2 regions of the Kaistia sp. SLG-1 genome follow, and region 2 is predicted to be linked to the other one. Evidence: predicted binding sites of a transcription regulator. Region 2 holds the regulator's gene; the other holds the start of a gene.
The links. Region 2 encodes HrcA, which represses chaperone genes, less so after heat shock. Its sites were predicted from a motif close to GTTAGCACTCNCNNNNNGNGAGTGCTAAC; they were not measured.
Positions count from the first base shown of each region.

Region 1: a site for HrcA is predicted at 3,812-3,840, ahead of groES (co-chaperone GroES). Genes of this name have one in related genera too.

Region 1 covers NZ_AP048544.1:1,817,779-1,823,753, forward strand. Annotated here, with positions in the region: gene AC6HZP_RS08015 (sigma 54-interacting transcriptional regulator) at 1-632, shown strand, start outside; gene AC6HZP_RS08020 (hypothetical protein) at 754-1,338, shown strand; gene AC6HZP_RS08025 (CDP-alcohol phosphatidyltransferase family protein) at 1,448-2,059, shown strand; gene AC6HZP_RS08030 (phosphatidate cytidylyltransferase) at 2,061-3,038, shown strand; gene AC6HZP_RS08035 (lysophospholipid acyltransferase family protein) at 3,046-3,687, shown strand; gene groES (co-chaperone GroES) at 3,901-4,206, shown strand; gene groL (chaperonin GroEL) at 4,272-5,912, shown strand.
Region 2 covers NZ_AP048544.1:106,520-112,494, reverse strand. Annotated here, with positions in the region: gene AC6HZP_RS00520 (undecaprenyl-diphosphate phosphatase) at 54-860, shown strand; gene AC6HZP_RS00515 (complex I NDUFA9 subunit family protein) at 943-1,914, opposite strand; gene hrcA (heat-inducible transcriptional repressor HrcA) at 1,990-3,039, opposite strand; gene rph (ribonuclease PH) at 3,225-3,938, shown strand; gene AC6HZP_RS00500 (non-canonical purine NTP pyrophosphatase) at 3,938-4,588, shown strand; gene hemW (radical SAM family heme chaperone HemW) at 4,594-5,751, shown strand; gene AC6HZP_RS00490 (penicillin-binding protein activator) at 5,897-5,975, opposite strand, start outside.

The DNA of each region.
Region 1 (5,975 bases), 1.7 Mb from region 2:
TGCAGGCGAAACTGCTGCGCTTCATCCAGAGCGGCGTCGTGCAGCGGGTCGGCGACGGCACCAGCCGCCGGGTCGACGTGCGCATCGTCTGCGCCACGCATCGCGATCCCACGGCCGAGATCGCCGCCGGACGTTTCCGCGAGGATCTCTACTACCGGCTGCACGTGCTGCCGATCCAGCTGCCGCCGCTGCGCGAGCGGCCGGAGGACATACTCCCGCTCGCCTCCGCCTTCCTGTCGCGCTATGCGGCCGAGGAAACGCGCGGTTTCCGGGGCTTCGAGCCGGCGGCGGCGGCGCTTCTGATGCGCCATGCCTGGCCCGGCAATGTGCGCGAGCTGCAAAACGCCATCCGCCGCATGGTCGTGCTGCACCAGGGCAGCGAGGTCACCGTCGCCATGCTGCCGCCGCCGATCCGTGCCGCCTCCGCGCCGGTTCGGGGCAGCGAATGGACGGATCCGGACCGCGCTTCGCTTGGCGCCGTGGCGCCGTTCTGGGAGCAGGAACGGTCGATCATCGAGAGCGCCATCGAGGCGCATGGTGGCAATATCGCGCGCGCCGCGGCGGCGCTCGAGATCAGTCCTTCGACGATCTACCGGAAGCGCCAGGCCTGGCAGGAGCGGCGCACGGCATAAGCCGTTGGCGAGCCGAATTAATCCTCATTTGTTGAATCGCTTGCACGCGACGCGCCGGAACGGCATGTTCGCGCGAAATGGGGTGGCGCGGACGTTCTGCGTCCGAGATGAGGGGAAAGTCATGATGGACGGGGCGTCCCGGATTTCCGGGATTGCGGTGGCGGGTGCGTTGCTGTTCGCGGTTTCCGGCGCGGCGTTCGCCGGCGAGGTCGCCGACAAGGCCGCCGCCGCGGAGACGCTGCTTCAGGCAGGCAAGGCGGCCGACGCGCACACGGCCCTCGACCAGGCGGTCGACGCGTTCTGGAAGTCGGCGCCGCTGACCCTGAAGAACGCTCGTTTCGTCAACGAAGCCAAGGGTTTTGGCGACTATGTCGAGCATCCGGGCTCGAGCTTCGCGCCGTCCACGACGCTGCAGGTCTATGTCGAGCCGCAGGGTTTCGGCTGGCAGGAGGTCGATGGCGGCTACAAGATCGCCTTCGCCTCCGATGTCGAGATCCGCAATGCCGGCGGCCAGATCCTGACCAAGTCGGCGGCTCCGGCGGTGCTGGAGAAGACCAGCCGCAACAAGAACCGCGAGTTCCAGGTCACCGTCGGCTTCCAGCTACCGGCGCTGAAGCCGGGTAACTATGTGCTGGTGCTGACCGTCACCGACCAGGCGACGGGGCACTCGGCGCCGGTCGAGCTGCCGTTCACCATTTCCGGCTGACCGACTGCCGCCGGACTGTGTCCGACATCACTGCGTCCGCGCCCCCGCGGATGCATGACGGCGGGCATATCGGACAGGCTTTTCCCCTCGATCGGTTGCGGCGCGCTGCATGACCTCCGTCTATGATCTGAAGCCGCGCTTCCAGGCGCTGTTGCGCCCGCTTGTTAGCGTTTTGGTAACCAAGGGCGTCACCGCCAACCAGGTGACGCTGGCCGCCATGGTCGCGAGCCTCGCGACCGGGCTGGCGCTCTGGGGACTGGCCGGTTGCCGGCTCAGCCTGCTGCTCCTGCCGCTAGTGCTCTTCCTGCGCATGGCGCTGAATGCCATCGACGGCATGATCGCGCGCGAGCACAACCAGCAGAGCCGGCTGGGCGCCATCCTGAACGAGGTCGGCGACGTGGTTTCCGACGCCGCGCTCTATCTGGCGCTGGTGCCGGCCCTGGCGCCGTTCGGCGCGCATGGCTGGCCGATCGTGCTCTTCGTCGTCGCGGCGATCCTGACCGAGTTCGTCGGCGTGCTCGGCCAGACGATCGGGGGAGGGCGCCGCTATGACGGACCGATGGGCAAATCCGACCGCGCCGCCGCGATCGGCCTTATCGCCTTCCTGATCGCCGTCGGCGTGCCGGGCGGCGCGTGGCTCGACTGGATCGTCGCACTGCTGGCGCTGCTTGCGCTCTGGACCACGGTGAACCGGGCGCGGCGCGCGCTCGCAGGCGGCTGACATGGACGGATCGATCCTCTCCTTCAAACTCTTCGGCTGGTCGGGCGCCAATGTCGTGACCCTGGCGCTGGTCGTGCTCGGCCTCGCCATCGCGACCGCGCTCGTCTGGTCGCGGCCCGAGCCCTCCGGCGAGGATCCGAAGGCGACAGCCAAATATCGCGAACTGCGCGCCCGCATCGGCAGCTGGTGGGTGATGGTGGCGCTGCTGGTCGGCGCGCTGGCGCTCGGCCCAACCGCGATGATCGTGCTGCTCGGCTTCGTCAGCTACCTGGCGCTCAAGGAATATCTGACCATCATCCCGACGCGGAAGGCCGACCGGGTGGTGCTGCTCGTCGCCTATCTCTGCGTGCCGATCCAGTACTACTGGGTCGGCATCGGCTGGTACGGCATGTTCGTGATCTTCATCCCTGTCTACATGTTCCTGATCCTGCCGGCCGCCATGGTGCTGCGCGGCGAGACGCAGGGCTTCCTCAGGGCCGCCGGCACGCTGCACTGGGGGCTGATGATCACGGTCTTCTCGGTCAGCCACGCCGCCTATCTGCTGGTCCTGCCGCCGCCCGGCGCGCCCTCCGGCATGGGGCCCGGCCTCTTGATCTTTCTTCTGATCGCGACCGAGTTCAACGATGTCGCCCAGTTCCTCGCCGGCCGCCGCTTCGGCAGGCGCAAGATCACGCCCAAGGTGTCGCCCAACAAGACCGTCGAGGGTTTTGTCGGCGGCCTGATCGCGACGACGCTGCTCTCGATGGCGCTGGCGCCGATCCTGACGCCGATCGGCCTGCCGCAGGCGGCCGCGATCGGCGTGCTCCTGGCGACCGCCGGTTTCTTCGGCGACATCGTCATGTCGGCGGTGAAGCGCGACCTCGGCATCAAGGACACCGGCACGATCCTGCCCGGCCATGGCGGCATCCTCGACCGCATCGACAGCCTCGTCTTCACCGCGCCGGTCTTCTTCCATGCCGTCCGCTATTTCTATTTCTGAGACGCGCATGACCCCTCGCGATTTCCTGCGCCTCGCCTTCTTCGCGCTTCTCGTGCGGCCGTTCCTCTTGGTCGCGATCGGGCTCTCCGTCCGGCATCGCGAGCGGCTGCCGAAGGATGGCCCGGTGATCATCGCCGCCAACCACAACAGCCATCTCGACACGCTGGCGCTGATGTCGCTGTTCCCGCTCGCCAAGCTCAGGAAGGTGCGCGCCGTCGCCGCCGCCGATTATTTCCTGCAGAACCGCTGGCTGAAATGGCTCGCCGTCGACCTGATCGGCATCCTGCCGATCGAGCGCGGCACGGGCAGGGGCGGCGTCGATCCGCTGGCGCAGGCGCTCGCCGCCCTCGATGCCGGCGACATCCTGATCATCTTCCCCGAGGGCTCGCGCGGCGAGCCGGAGATGCGCCAGGCGTTCAAGCGCGGCGTCGGCCACATCGCCCGGCGCCGGCCGGACATTCCCGTCCTGCCGGTGTTCCTGCGCGGCTTCGGCAAGGTGTTGCCGAAGGGCGACCATCTTCCCGTCCCATTCTTCTGCGACGTCGTGGTCGGCGAGGCGATGACCGGCGCGGGCGAGGGCTTCATGCAGCGCCTCGAAATGGCGGTCGACGCGCTCGGCCGCGAGACGCCCAGCCCGGAATGGGTGTGAGGCGGCTTAGGAAAGCGGCCGAGGCGGGGGCGTCAGCCGCCTCCCAAGGATGGAAAAATCCTCCCGTCGCGCTATTGCGGTCTCCTTGACAATGCGGACCCCGGCTCCTAGATCGGGCTGGCCTGCTAGCACTCACCCCCGGTGAGTGCTAATGCACCCCACATTGGCGGGCGGTCCGCACCGGATCGCCCTGCACGCGAGGAGAGATCAAACATGGCATTCCGTCCTCTGCACGACCGCGTCGTCGTCCGTCGCGTTGCGTCGGAAGAGAAGACCGCCGGCGGCATCATCATCCCGGACACCGCCAAGGAAAAGCCGCAGGAAGGCGAAGTCGTCGCCGTCGGCACCGGTACGCGTGACGACGCTGGCAAGCTCGTCGCTCTCGACGTCAAGGCCGGCGACCGCATCCTGTTCGGCAAGTGGTCGGGCACGGAAGTCAAGATCGACGGTGAAGAGCTCCTGATCATGAAGGAGTCGGACATCCTCGGCATCATCGAAGGCAAGGGCAAGGGCAAGTAAGTCGCGCAGGGTTTCCCTGAACGCGATTTATTCCTGTCCGGCACAACCTCTAAGGAGCTCATTCAATGGCTGCTAAAGACGTAAAGTTCTCCGCTGACGCGCGCGAAAAGCTGCTGCGCGGCGTCGACATCCTTGCCAACGCCGTCAAGGTGACGCTCGGCCCGAAGGGCCGCAACGTCGTCATCGAGAAGTCGTTCGGCGCGCCCCGCATCACCAAGGACGGCGTCTCCGTCGCCAAGGAGATCGAGCTCGAGGACAAGTTCGAGAACCTCGGCGCCCAGCTGGTCCGCGAAGTCGCTTCCAAGACCAACGACAAGGCTGGTGACGGCACCACCACCGCGACGGTTCTCGCTCAGGCGATCGTCAAGGAAGGCGCCAAGTTCGTCGCCGCCGGCATGAACCCGATGGACCTGAAGCGCGGTATCGATCTCGCCGTCGCCGAGGCCGTCAAGGATCTCGTGCAGCGCTCGAAGAAGATCAAGACTTCCGAGGAAGTCGCCCAGGTCGGCACCATCTCCGCCAATGGCGAGAAGGAAATCGGCCAGATGATCGCTTCGGCGATGCAGAAGGTCGGCAACGAGGGTGTCATCACCGTCGAGGAAGCCAAGACCGCCGAGACCGAGCTCGAAGTCGTCGAAGGCATGCAGTTCGACCGCGGCTACCTGTCGCCGTACTTCGTGACCAACGCCGAGAAGATGGTCACCGAGCTGGACGACCCCTACATCCTCCTGCACGAGAAGAAGCTCGGCAACCTGCAGGCGATCCTTCCGGTCCTGGAAGCCGTCGTCCAGTCGGGCAAGCCGCTGCTGATCATCTCGGAAGACGTCGAGGGCGAGGCCCTGGCCACGCTCGTCGTCAACAAGCTCCGTGGCGGCCTGAAGGTCGCAGCCGTCAAGGCTCCGGGCTTCGGTGATCGTCGCAAGGCCATGCTCGAGGACATCGCTGTCCTGACGGCCGGCCAGGTGATCTCGGAAGATCTCGGCATCAAGCTCGAGAACGTCACGCTCGCTCAGCTCGGCCGCGCCAAGAAGGTCACGATCTCCAAGGAGAACACGACCATCGTTGACGGCAACGGCAAGAAGAAAGAGATCGAAGCCCGCGTCAACCAGATCAAGGCTCAGATCGAAGAGACGACGTCGGACTACGACAAGGAGAAGCTCCAGGAGCGTCTCGCCAAGCTCGCAGGCGGCGTCGCGGTCATCCGCGTCGGCGGCGCGACGGAAGTCGAAGTCAAGGAGCGCAAGGACCGCGTCGACGACGCGCTGAACGCAACCCGCGCTGCCGTTGAAGAAGGCATCGTCCCGGGCGGCGGCACGGCTCTGCTGCGCGCCAAGAAGGCCGTCGAGAAGCTGAAGAGCGACAACGCCGACATCAATGCCGGCATCAAGATCGTTCTCCGCGCTCTCGAGGCTCCGATCCGTCAGATCGCCGAGAATTCCGGCGTCGAGGGTTCGATCGTCGTCTCGAAGGTTCTCGAAGGCAAGGGTGACACCTTCGGCTTCGACGCCCAGACGGAGACCTTCGTCGACCTCGTCGCGGCCGGCATCATCGACCCGACCAAGGTCGTCCGCACGGCTCTGCAGGACGCGGCTTCCGTGTCCTCGCTGATCGTCACGACCGAGGCGCTCATCGCCGACAAGCCGAAGAAGGACGGCGGCATGCCCGCTATGCCTCCGGGCGGCGGCATGGGCGGCATGGACTTCTAAGAAGTCCTGTCCTCAGACCTACGGAAGGGCGCGGCGAAAGCCGCGCCCTTTTCTTTTGCGCAT
Region 2 (5,975 bases):
GAGTATCAAGCCGAATCGCCGTTTAAACCTCAACAGCAATCGCAGGAGCGATGATGGATATCCCAGGTTTGCTGGACGCGCTTGTGCTCGGCCTGATCGAGGGCCTCACGGAATTCATTCCCGTCTCCTCGACCGCCCATCTGCTGCTGGCCGGGCACTTCCTCGGCTTCGACAGCCCGGGCCGCGCCTTCGAAGTGCTGATCCAGCTCGGCGCCATCCTGGCCATCCTGACCGTCTATTTCGGGCGGCTGCTGAAGATCGTGCACGATCTCCCCTCCGATCCGCGCACCCGCCGCTTCGTGTTCGGCATCCTGCTCGCCTTCCTGCCCGCGGCCGTCATCGGCGCCGCGGCGCATGGCTTCATCAAGCAGGTGCTGTTCGAAAGCCCGATCCTGATCTGCACCATGCTGATCCTCGGCGGCTTCGTGCTCCTCATCGTCGACCGGCTCGACCTCAAGCCGCGCTATCACAACGCCATGGACTTCTCGCTCGGCATGTATCTTGGCATCGGCTTCGCCCAGTGCCTGGCCATGGTGCCCGGCGTGTCGCGCTCCGGCGCCTCGGTCGTCGCGGCGATGCTGTTCGGCAGCGACAAGCGCTCGGCGGCGGAGTTCTCGTTCTTCCTGGCGATGCCGACCATGGTCGGGGCGTTCGCCTACGACCTCTACAAGACGCACGACCAGATCACGACCGCCGGCGCCTGGAACATCGTCGTCGGCTTCATCGCCGCCTTCATCGCCGGCGTCTTCGTCGTCCGCCGGCTGCTCGATTTTGTCAGCCAGCGCGGCTTCGCGCCCTTCGCCTACTGGCGCATCGTCATCGGCGCCATCGGCCTCGCCGCCGTGCTCACCTTCGGCTGAGACCGGCTGCCATCCGCCCAGCAAAAAGCCCTCGCCAGATGACTGGCGAGGGCTTTTTTGTACCGATCGAAGAAGCGCCGGGTCAGGCCGTGCGCTTGTGGTCGAACTGGCCGTGCGGCTTGAAGCGCTGCAGGTAGGCCGGCAGGACGGCGAGCAGGTTGCTCGGATTGATGCCGATGCCGGTCAGCGTGCGGCCCTCCGCCTCGGCGGCGACCGAGACGATGTTGTCCTGCTTCAGGAGCCGGACCTGGTCGACCGTCAGGAGCGGCTTCGGCAGCCACTGCGCGATCGAGGCGCCGTAATGCGCCACAGACCACGGCACGGAGACCAGGAGCGGCTTGCGCTCGATCTCGGCCAGCAGCAGCTCCATGCAGCCGCGGAAGGTCTTCACCTCGGGTCCGCCGAGCTCATAGATGGTGCCGCCCGCGAGCTCACCGTCGACGGCGCGCGCGATCGCCTCGGCGACATCGCCGACGAAGACCGGCTGCAGCTTCGTCGCGCCGCCGCCGATCAGCGGCAGGAAGGGCGAGATGCGGGCGAGATCGCCGAAGCGGTTGAAGAAATTGTCCTCCGGCCCGAAGACGATCGACGGGCGGAAGATGACGGCGCCCGGCAGGGTCTCCAGCACGGCCGCCTCGCCCAGCGCCTTGGTGCGGGCATAGGCCGACGGAGACTTCGGATCGGCGCCGAGCGCCGACTGGTGCACCAGCGTCTTGATGCCGGCGGCGCGGGTCGCCTCGGCGACGGCGCGGGCGCCGAAATTGTGCAGCACCGAGAAGTTCTGGCGGCCGCTTTCGGCCAGGATGCCGACCAGGTTCACGACCGCGTCGGCGCCTTCAACGGCGCGATCGACCGACCAGCGATAGCGCAGATTGGCCTGCACCGGCATGATCTGGCCAACGGCGCCGAGCGGCTGCAGGTGGCCGGCGAGATCGGGCCTGCGCACGGCGACCCGCACGCGCCAGCCGCGCTTGGCGAGCGCGCGCACGACATGACGGCCGATAAAGCCTGAGCCTCCGAAAACCGTGACCAGTTTGTCGGTACCCGTCGCCATGTTTCGTCTCCATAATCTTTGAACCGTTCTCATATCGGCTCGTCGCGGCGCTGTACAGACGGCAGAGGGTCGCGTCTACGGACCGATCAGGCGGCCGACCAGCTTGGCGGTGTAATCGACCATCGGCACGATGCGGGCGTAGTTCAGCCGCGTCGGCCCGATCACCCCGAGCACGCCGACGACCCGGCTCTCGCTGTCGCGATAGGGCGACACCACCAGCGAGGAGCCGGAGAGCGAGAACAGCTTGTTCTCCGAGCCGATGAAGATGCGCACGCCCTCGCCCGCTTCGGCGCTGCCGAGCAGATGCACGAGTTCGCGCTGCGTCTCGATATCGTCGAACAGCAGGCGGATGCGCTCCAGATCCTCCGCTGCCTTGACGTCGTCGAGAAGGTTGGCCTGGCCGCGCACGATCAGCGTATCCGGCCGGCCGCCGCTCGCCTCGACCCAGCTGGCGAGGCCGGTGTCGACGAGCCGCGCCGTGAGCTGGTCGAGCTCGGCCCGCGCCTGCTGCTGCCGGCGGCTCAGCTCGGCGCGCGCCTCCGCCAGGCTGCGGCCGCGCAGATGCGTGTTCAGATAGTTGGTCGCCTCGACCAGGCTCGACGGTGTCGTGCCGGGATCGAGGTCGATCAGCCGATTCTCGACCGAGCCGTCCTCACCGACCAGCACCACCAGCGCCCGCGCCGGCTCGAGGCGGACGAATTCGATATGCTTGAGCCGCTGGTCGGACTTCGACGCCAGCACGACGCCGGCGCCGCGCGACAGGCCGGAGAGCATCCGCCCCGCTTCCGACAGCACGTCGTCGACCGAGCGCCCGGCGCCGCCGCCGGCAACGCGGCTCTCGATGTCGCGCCGCTCGTCCGAGGTGAGGTCGCCGACTTCCAGCATCGCATCGACGAAGAGGCGCAGCCCGCTCTCCGTCGGCAGCCGGCCGGCGGAGGTGTGCGGCGAATAGATCAGCCCCAGCCCCTCGAGGTCGGCCATGACATTGCGCACCGAGGCCGGCGACAGCGCCATCGGCAGGATACGGGCAAGATTGCGCGATCCGAGCGGATCCCCCGTCTCCAGATAGCTGTCGACGATCCGCTTGAAGACCTCGCGCGAACGCTGGTCGAGCGATGAAAGCATCGACGCCCGCGTATCCGGAATCCTGTGATCGGCGGTCACGACGCCTGTTCCTCTCCTGAGATGAAGCGCGGAATTCCGCGATCTCCTTGATTAAGTGTCGATTTTGCCACCGGGTTCAAGCAGGGCTTTACGTTTCGAGCCGCCGGCCTGTACAAGCGGACCAACGAAACAGCCAGGATACCCCAATGCGACCTTCGAAACGCGCCGCGGACGCCCTGCGTGCGGTAACGCTTGAACGCGGCGTTGCCAAGCATGCGGAAGGCTCCTGCCTGGTCAAATTCGGCGATACGCATGTGCTCTGCACCGCCAGCCTCGAGGACAAGCCGCCATCCTGGCTGCGCGGTTCCGGCAAGGGCTGGGTGACGGCCGAATACGGCATGCTGCCGCGCTCGACCGGCGACCGCATGCGCCGCGAGGCGGCGACGGGCAAGCAGTCGGGCCGGACGCAGGAAATCCAGCGCCTGATCGGCCGCTCGCTGCGCGCCGTCGTCGATCTCGTCCATCTCGGCGAGAAGCAGATCACCATCGACTGCGACGTGCTGCAGGCGGATGGCGGCACCCGCACGGCCTCGGTCACCGGCGCCTGGATCGCGCTCTATGACTGCGTGCAGTGGATGAAGTCGCGCGACATGGTCGGCCCGAAGGTGATCCGCGATCACGTCGCCGCCGTCTCGGTCGGCATGTATCGCGGCACGCCGGTGCTCGATCTCGACTATGCCGAGGATTCCGAGGCCGAGACCGACGCCAATTTCGTCATGACCGGCTCGGGCGGCATCGTGGAGATCCAGGGCACCGCCGAAGGCAAGCCGTTCAACGAGGAAGAGCTGGCCGCGATGCTGCAGCTCGCCAAGGCTGGCATCATCGATCTGGTCGAACTGCAGAAGCTGGCGATCCTCTGATGAACGCACCGAACCATCGACTGTCGTCCGGCGACACGCTCGTGCTCGCTTCCCACAATGGCGGCAAGCTGCGCGAATTCGCCGGGCTGATGGCGCCGTTCGGGCTCAAGGTCATCTCGGCGGGCGAACTCGGCCTGCCGGTTCCCGACGAGACCGGCACGACGTTCGAGGAAAACGCCGCGATCAAGGCGCATGCCGCCGCCAAGGCCTCGGGCTTCCCGGCGCTTTCCGATGATTCCGGCCTCTGCGTCGACGCGATCGGCGGCGATCCCGGCGTCTATTCGGCCGACTGGGCGGCGCCCGACGGCGATTTCGCCCGCGCCATGCGCAATGTCGAGGAGAAGCTGCAGCAGGCCGGCGCCGTGACGCCGGACAAGCGCACCGCGCATTTCGTCGCCGTGCTCTGCCTCGCCTTCCCGGATGGCACGACGCGCTACTATCGCGGCGAGATCAACGGCACGATGGTCTGGCCGCCGCGCGGCGACATCGGCTTCGGCTACGATCCGGCCTTCCTGCCGGATGGCCATGAGCGTACCTTCGGCGAGATGGTAGCGGAAGAAAAGCACGGCTGGTCGGCCGGCCGCACCGATGCGCTGTCGCACCGGGCGCGCGCCTTCGCGCTGTTCGCCAACGCCGAGCTCGGGGCCTGATCCCGATGTCCGCTCCGATCGAACCCGGATTTGGCGTCTATGTGCACTGGCCGTTCTGCGCGGCGAAGTGCCCGTATTGCGATTTCAACTCGCATGTCCGCCATCAGGGGGTCGATCAGGAGCGTTTTGCACGCGCCTTCGTCACCGAGATCCAGACGATGGCGGCGAAGTCGCCCGGCAAGACCGTCAACTCGATCTTCCTCGGCGGCGGCACGCCGTCGCTGATGGACCCGAAGACGGTCGGCACCATCCTGGACGCGATCGGCGCGGCCTGGAACGTCGCGCCCGACGTCGAGGTGTCGATGGAGGCCAACCCCTCCAGCGTCGAGGCGGAGCGCTTCCGCGGCTATCGCGCCGCCGGCGTCAACCGCGTCTCGCTCGGCGTGCAGGCGCTGAACGACGCCGATCTGAAGGCGCTCGGCCGCATCCACAATGTCGAGGAGGCGATGCGCGCCATCGACATCGCCCGCGCCACCTTCCCGCGCCTCTCCTTCGACCTGATCTATGCCCGCCCCGGCCAGACGCCGGGCATGTGGCGGGCCGAGCTGCTGCAGGCGCTGGAGCGCGCCTCCGACCACATGTCGCTCTACCAGCTCACCATCGAGCCGGGCACGATGTTCGAGAAGCTCTACAAGGCCGGCAAGCTGGCGATCCCGGACGAGGACACGGCGGCGACTCTGTTCGAGATCACGCAGGAGATCTGCGAGCAGCACGGCCGCCCGTCCTACGAGATCTCTAACCATGCGGTTCCCGGCGGCGAGTGCCGGCACAATCTCGTCTACTGGCGCTACGGCGAATATGCCGGCATCGGCCCCGGCGCGCATGGCCGCCTCGTCATCGATGGCCGTCGCCACGCCACCGCGATCGTGCGCGAGCCCGAGCAATGGCTGGGACGCGTTGAATCCTGGGGCGACGGCATCGAGACCGACGACATCCTCAATCCGGAAGAAGCCGGCGACGAGATGCTCTTGATGGGGCTCCGCCTGATCGAGGGCATCGATCTCCGCCGCTACCGGGCGATCTCCGGCCGCGACCTCGATCCGAAGCGGCTCGCCGATTTGATCGAGCACGGCATGGTCGAGCAAATCGACGAAAACCGCATCCGCTGCACCCGCTCCGGCTCCTTCGTGCTCGACGCGGTGGTCGCCGACCTGGCGGCGTAGCTTCGACCCGAACAAGACCCTCACCCTGCCCTCTCCCGCAAGCGGGCGAGGGTTTTGGCTTGGGCACTTCATCGATTTGAAGCCGAGCTGACCAGCGCAGCCGCGCCCCCTCTCCCGCTGGCGGGAGAGGGTTGGGGTGAGGGTGTTACGAACTTCCGGTCCGCGAGAACGTTTGTGGTGCAGGATCGATCTGCACCGGAGCGCCGCCGCCGAGTTCGTAGACG